2 regions of the Paenibacillus sp. 203 genome follow, and region 1 is predicted to be linked to the other one. Evidence: riboswitches for the same ligand, from Rfam matches in the RefSeq annotation. Region 1 holds a riboswitch; the other holds the start of a gene.
The links. Region 1 has a riboswitch for S-adenosylmethionine ahead of WA407_RS15455 (methionine ABC transporter ATP-binding protein). Riboswitches for the same ligand answer to the same signal wherever they lie in the genome.
Positions count from the first base shown of each region.

Region 1 (3,697 bases):
CTCGTTCGCATTGTTTGTATCCGATGTTGTGCTCTTTGTGCCGCAAGCAGCCAGCACCGCAATTAATGTCAAGCTTAATATAGCCAATACCCATTTCTTCATGTTATTACCCCTCCAATAATTTGTAATATTCAGGAGCAGACGTCCTGATCAATAAGGATATCTATATGTTTTCCCTATTTTCGAGTATAATGCCGCACGAGCCGATCTCCCGCCATTTGCAGCAATTGTACCAATACAACCATCAGCACGACCGCAACGATCATGACAGCCGTTTCATAACGATAATAGCCGTAGTTGATAGCCAGTGTACCCAGTCCACCGCCCCCGATCATCCCGGACATTGCCGTGTAGGATACGAGTGTAACGACGGTAATGGTTAATGCGGCGAGCAGACCCGGAAGTGCCTCACGTAACAGCACACGCCGGATAATTTGTCCTGTCGAGGCACCCATCGCTTGTGCGGCTTCAATGACGCCCTTGTCCACTTCACGCAGAGACGTTTCGACAAGACGTGCAAAGAATGGGGCAGCCCCGATAACCAATGGCGGAATGGTTCCCAGCACCCCGGTCGAGGTACCTACCAGCGATCGTGTAAAAGGAATAAGTGCAACGATCAAAATGATAAAGGGTACGGAACGTAAAATGTTAACGATAAATGATAATACAATGTATATCACCTTCATCAGAGTCAACGAGGAGCGGCTCGCCAGAAACAATAATATACCAAGCGGCAAACCAATAACGAGGGTGAACAATGCAGATGCCCCAAGCATCTGAAGGGTTTCCAGCGTAGAATTCCCTAGCTCTTCCCAACTCACTTGTGAAAAATCAAGTTCGCTCATTGTCCAATCACCTCCACATCAAGCCCTTGCCCAGACACTTCGCGCAACGTATGCTCTATATCCTCATGATTTCCTTCAAAACGAACGATTAGCTGTCCATAGGGTACATTTTTAATCGTAGATATAGTTCCCTGCAAGATCGCAAAATCAACACCAGTACTTCGAGCCGTACGCGACAGAATCGCATCATATGTTTTGCTGCCCAAGAAGGAGATACGCACCACCTGCGCTGACTCGCCGCCACCTGCTGCCGCAATCGCTGCTTGCAGCTCCTCGGGATGTTCTGACTCCCGTTGAATAAAGTCCTTGGTTACCTGGTGCTGCGGCTTCAAAAATACTTCCGCTACCGGACCTTGCTCCACGATGTCGCCCTGATGAATAACACCAACTCGATCACAAATGCTTTGAATGACATGCATTTCATGTGTAATCAGCACGATGGTTAAATTAAAACGTTGATTAATATCCAGCAGCAATTTCAGGATAGACCCCGTCGTCTGCGGATCAAGCGCAGAAGTCGCTTCGTCACACAGCAATACATGAGGATCACTAGCCAGCGCCCGTGCAATTCCTACCCGCTGTTTCTGTCCACCTGAGAGCTGTGACGGATACTTTCTACTATGTTCTTCCAGACCCACCAGTTCCAGCAGCTCACGAACCTTCATGTCCACCTTCTGCTTGGGAGTGTTTACGAGACGCAATGGAAATGCAATATTGTCATACACCGTCGCCGAAGACAACAAATTAAAATGCTGAAAAATCATTCCGATTTTTCGACGTTGCTTCTGTAACTGGGATTGACTCACAGTGGTGAGGTTTACCCCGTCTACCCATACTTCACCTGAAGTAGGGCGTTCCAATAAATTAATACAGCGGATCAATGTACTTTTCCCCGCCCCGGAGTGACCAATCACTCCGAATATTTCTCCACGCTTTATAGAAAGATTCAACCCAGACAGCGCATTAACGCGTCGGTTGCCTTTGCCATAATGCTTGGTTAACTGCTTAAGCTCTATCAACGTGCTGCGACCCCCTTCACTTCTTCCTTACCCTTTTAACCAGTTGTCATCTCTCAGGATTGTATAAAATCGCTATTTATTTATACAAAAAAGAGCCCCTTTCACAGAATGAAAAGGGCCCCACCTTGCGAACCTTTTCTCATCTGCCAAAATCGCTATAACTCTAGCGGTTTTGTAGGAATTAGCACCATCATGTTCCCTCCCAGTGTATTACACCGGGAAAGAACGGGTTGCCGGGCTTCATCGGGCCAGTCCCTCCACCTCTCTGGATAAGAAAAATATGTTAAACTCCAGCTTTAGCTGTCCGTTAAGTTTATATAAAAAAATATAATTCAAGCATTTTTCTGAAACTAGGTTTCAGTATAGATAGTTTACATAGCTTTGTCAAAGGATATTTTCTATCATATTTTTGGGCGTACTGCCCGGTTCTCCCATTGTTTCGCAGTATAAGTAAAGGCGTTTGACAGCGACCGACACACCATTTCCAAGCCCTGCTGCAAATCTTCCAAATGGTGATTGAGGTCCTCCAGTTGGATTTTTCCATACAAAGCTCGGTGTCGTTGCCAGAGATCATCCTGCATTTCCGTATTCATATAGTGTATCTCCGTATTCCGACGCTTACGCAGCCGATTGATGGCATCGTTGTATGTGTCCTTGATATCAATTAAATTATCGGTCAATACAGGATGCATTTTGAGATATTTGAGCTGCCGCAACACGGTAAAATACGAATAATGAGCCTTATACTGCCCTGTTTTTAAATCACACAGATCATTTAGCCAGTTGCCCAGCTTATCTAAAATGGAGAATACCCTCACAAACCCATCTTTATAAAAGAAAACATATAATGCATAGTCGGATTTTTCATCCTCGCTCATATCTTCAGCATATCCGGCTTTCACATTCATACGGAAAAAGGCGGCAGCATGATGGCTCTGCTCCAGTTCATCCAGAGATGACATTAGACCGCGTGTCAAAATATCCGCCTTCCGAAAATCGTGGGTCGGATCTCCACCAGCCTGAATTTGCCGCTCCAGCAGGTTCAACATATCTGACATGCTATTCATGGCATCCAGCAAGATGCCCTTGTTCACACGTGGCGGCTCACCCAGTAGCTTGCGTATCATGCTTACGCCTCCTTATAAATGTAAAATCCGGCTGTAGGTTTCATTAGGGCGTCAAGCGAAATAACTCGTCCATCGTTGATCTACAAGCTTAACAATATCCTCACGCGGTAACACCTCATCCGGATACCCCGGCTTCATACGCGCATCCACTACAATCGGCAGCTTATAGTTCAGATGATGCAAACGCACTTCGCTGTCCGCGTACATATCCGTAGCCGGGTTAAAGCGTGTGAACACCGTCCACAGGAACGAGGCTTGAGAGCGAACAACTTCTTTGGCATCATCCACAATGAAGACGAGCGGCCACTCTTGCTCACCTGCGGCTAATCGCTCCAAAACACGTGCCGCCAGCTCAGGCTCCTGCTCAAAGGACGCACCCGATACGACGAGGCATCCTCCGCAATAGGGCTCAATTTCACGAATTCCCGGCAGATCGCCTCCCTCATAAGCACGAGGCAATTCACGTACAGGCTCACCTATCCCCATCAGGATCGCCTTACTACCATGATTCAGCTTGCGGCCTGTGTAATCGAGTGTATCGTGTGACGTGTGATTGAAAATAAATAAATCCGTTGCTGGATTAAATCGCTCCAGAATGGTTTCCAGCAGCAGGTTAAAGTCAGATAAATCAATTACTCGATCCGTCAGCATCAGGAACTTGGTCAAGGATAATTGACCTTGACCCAAAATAGTAAAACCGGATACA
Region 1 is NZ_JAXCHD010000006.1:122,017-125,713, reverse strand. It holds gene WA407_RS15465 (MetQ/NlpA family ABC transporter substrate-binding protein) at 1-102, opposite strand, end outside; gene WA407_RS15460 (methionine ABC transporter permease) at 177-845, opposite strand; gene WA407_RS15455 (methionine ABC transporter ATP-binding protein) at 842-1,864, opposite strand; SAM riboswitch class I at 2,001-2,140, opposite strand; gene WA407_RS15450 (Cthe_2314 family HEPN domain-containing protein) at 2,266-2,991, opposite strand; gene WA407_RS15445 (UbiD family decarboxylase) at 3,043-3,697, opposite strand, start outside.

Region 2 (3,697 bases), on a different contig from region 1:
TCAGTAATCATCATTAACGGATTTGTAGGTGTTTCTATGAATACAGCTTTGGTATTCGGTCGACATGACTGTTCGAGTGCTTCAAGATCGTTCGTATCCACATAACTGGCTGTTACACCAAATTTAGATAAAATACGCTCCAGCAAACGATATGTCCCGCCATACAGATCCAGCGATACTATGAGATGATCTCCCTGTCCAAACAATGCAAATACCGTTTGCAGCGCCGCCATACCTGAGCTGCATGCAAAGCCTGCATCACCAGATTCAAGTGCAGCAGAAGCCTCTTCCAGTACCTTTCGCGTGGGATTGATCGTCCGAATATAATCAAATCCTGTGCTTTGACCCAGACGGGGATGGCGGAACGCCGTAGATTGGTAAATTGGGTAATTAACAGCCCCGGTTACTGGCTCCTCTACTGAACCGATTTGTGCCAATCTACTTTCGATTTTCCACTGTTTCTCACTCATATGAATCCTCCTGTTAACTTCCATAGTGGGTTCTATAACCAATCCTGCAAAAATGGATGTCAAAGACTATACTGCTGCGCTACTGCAAGGTGGTACTGTACAAGGTTAAACTACAAGCCCCTTTTTTAAATCTGGGGCCCGATATCGTAAGGTGTCTCTTGGTATACATAATAGTTCAGCCAATTCGAGAATAATAAATTGGCATGCGCCCGCCAGATTGAGGGCGGTGTGCGCTCAGGATCATCATTAGGAAAATAATTTTTGGGAACTTCAATATCCATTCCTTTGGCCACATCGCGGTCGTATTCCCATTTCAATGAAAGCGGGTCATATTCAGAATGCCCAGTTACAAAAATTTGTTTACCGTCAAGCGTGGCTACGAGGTACACTCCGGCTTCCTCGGATTCGGATAAAACTTCTAATTCGGCGATATGATCAATATCTTCCCGCCGAACCTCCGTATGTCTGGAGTGAGGGGCATAAAACAGTTCATCAAAGCCGCGTAGCAATTTTACTTTAGGTTTAATCACGGTGTGTGGAAATACGCCAAAGCATTTGTAGTCGAGCCCGTATTTCGGGACATTGAAATGATGGTATAAACCTGCCTGTGAGGCCCAACAAATGTGCATGGTCGAAGTTACATTCGTTTTCGTCCACTCAAAGATTTGCCGGATCTCCTCCCAGTAGTTCACATCCTCAAACTCAAGCTGTTCAACCGGAGCTCCTGTAATGACCATGCCGTCAAAACGACTGTTCTTGATCTCGTCAAACGTTTTATAGAACATGTTCAAATATTCTTGCGATGTATTTTTGGATACATGAGACTTCATGTGTACCAGCGTGACGTCCACTTGCAGCGGCGTATTGCCGACCAGGCGCAATAGTTGGGTTTCTGTCGTTTCCTTTGTAGGCATCAAATTCAAAATGGCGATGCGCAACGGACGAATGTCCTGATGATAAGCTAGGCTTTCATCCATTACGAAAATATTTTCGCCCTCCAGCACTTCCTTGGCAGGTAGCGTGTCTGGGATTTTAATCGGCATGTAAACTCACTCCTTGTTCGGTAAGTTTTGCGAAAATCGTCCTGCTGAGATGCCGGGCATATAATAAAAAGACCTTTCTCTGGTTAGAGAAAGGTCATATTTGTATCCATATGCGCCTCTCTCATCTGTCAGGGCAACGCTCTTTGTACAAAGCGCGCGTCCTGCAAGAATTAGCACCGTGCGATTAAAATCGCCGGTTGCCGGGTATCATCGGGCTAGTCCCTCCACCTGCTCTTGATAAGATTTCGCTATATTCATTTTGGGTTCACAAAGTTCTTGTTGTTCACTTTAATGCATCGGCTGGGCTTCGTCAAGATGGGACTTTTAAATTTGTGCCCTGCAATCACATTTTGTCTACCTTTTCCATAGGTTAAATCATATCCCTCCTTTCGCTGAAGCTCTTGCCACTACTGTCGATTTAGCCCATGATTTTGCGCTTGAAAGGCCGTAGGCCGAGCGTTATACTATACAAGTGCTATTAGGCAAAAATATGGAGCAGTAGTGCAGACTTTGAGTGTTTCCTGCGATACTGTGGCAATCAAAAAAAGAACATTTGAGAGGTGAATCCGGAATGGAAGGCGACCCGAGTCCGAATAGGCGGCGATCCCTGAACAACAGCATAGGAATGACTTCAGCTTGCCGAAAGACGGGACGCCAGGCTCTGCATGCTCCAAAAGCCTCCGGCTTTTGATGAGAATGCACGCTTACCCGCACCGGCTAACTGGCTAACTGAGTTCATTCCTTATGCTTAAGGTAAACGTATTTCCGTTACGACGGAGCATAAGGAGTGACATATATGAAAATCCGTTTGGTCAACAACGGGGTTTTTACCCCTGTCGAAGAAATTGAAATGGCGCTTACTGCACCGGCAGAAGGTTTTTATTGGATTGATGCTGATGTCGATGATTTGGCAGTGCTCCAACCTTTATTTTCCATGCATGATCTTGCAGTAGAAGACTGTTTGAGTGAAGAAGAACAGCGTCCGAAGATCGAAATTTATGAAAGCCATTATTTTATCGTTGTAAATAGCATTCGTTTTGATGATGAAGAAATATTTTTGCGAGCTTTGAACATTTTTCTCGGCCGCCATTTTATCATTACGGTGACCAAGCAGAAAATCAATGAGCTTCGTACCCTCAAGCCTATGCTGTGGGAGCAAGAAGTCAGCCAGCCTGACCGTTTTATGTATCTGTTGGTCGACTTGATTGTTGACAACTATTTTCTGGTTGGTGACCGGATTGAGGTCCGCATTGAAAAGCTGGAAGAAGATATTCTAATGCATACGAAAAAGTCGCATTTGAACGAAATCATCGGCTTACGAAGTGAGATTCTGTGGCTGAAAAAAGTGCTAGGTCCGCAAAAGGAAGTCATCAATACCCTGAACAAACGGGATTTGCGACTCATCGACGATCAATTACAAAAATATTTCAGCGACATTTATGAAAATGCTGTGAAAATTTCGGAGACTTTTGAAACTTACCGCGATTTGATGGGTAACCTTCGAGAAGCTTATCAATCCAGTATCGCCAATCGTGCCAATGAAATTATGCGTGTGTTTACGGCAATAACGACCGTATTTATGCCATTGACGGTCATTACCGGAATATATGGGATGAACTTCGATAATATGCCTGAACTTCATACACGTTATGGCTATTTTGTCGTCATTGGTATTATGGTGGCACTAGGTGTCAGTATGTTCTGTATTTTCCGCAAGAAAGACTGGGTTTAAAAAGAAAAGGGGAAAAAGTACGGAGTTGGATACCTATTTCGATTTTCAAGCTTGATCATAAAAAGCAGCAGCCGTGTCCTATGAGGAACTGGCTGCTGCTTTTTAGTATGTTGGACCCTGAATGTACTTTAATACTTTAGCTTTATCCAATCAGTTCTATATTATCCAACATGTCGGTCGGGTACCTGCTGATGGCGAAACCGTATACGGATCAGACGCAGACGCTCATAAATTTGATCCAATCCTGTTTCTGTCGCCTTTTCTTCCCCATACACTTTCAGCATGACAGGCTTGAGCAACGTATCCCCCAACTCTTCATAAGCAGACCAGATGACTGCCTGCTCCTCCTCAGATACATTCACCAATTCCTTGCGGATCAGCTTCTCCATATCAATGCCATCCCTGTCCAAATGCTCCACAGCTTCAATCATTTCTCTACGATGCAAACCTGT
Region 2 is NZ_JAXCHD010000004.1:503,479-507,175, reverse strand. It holds gene WA407_RS11795 (PLP-dependent transferase) at 1-470, opposite strand, end outside; gene metA (homoserine O-acetyltransferase MetA) at 596-1,513, opposite strand; SAM riboswitch class I at 1,632-1,757, opposite strand; gene corA (magnesium/cobalt transporter CorA) at 2,310-3,245, shown strand; gene WA407_RS11780 (HRDC domain-containing protein) at 3,407-3,697, opposite strand, start outside.
Region 2: another riboswitch for S-adenosylmethionine. It lies ahead of metA (homoserine O-acetyltransferase MetA); the one in region 1 lies ahead of WA407_RS15455 (methionine ABC transporter ATP-binding protein).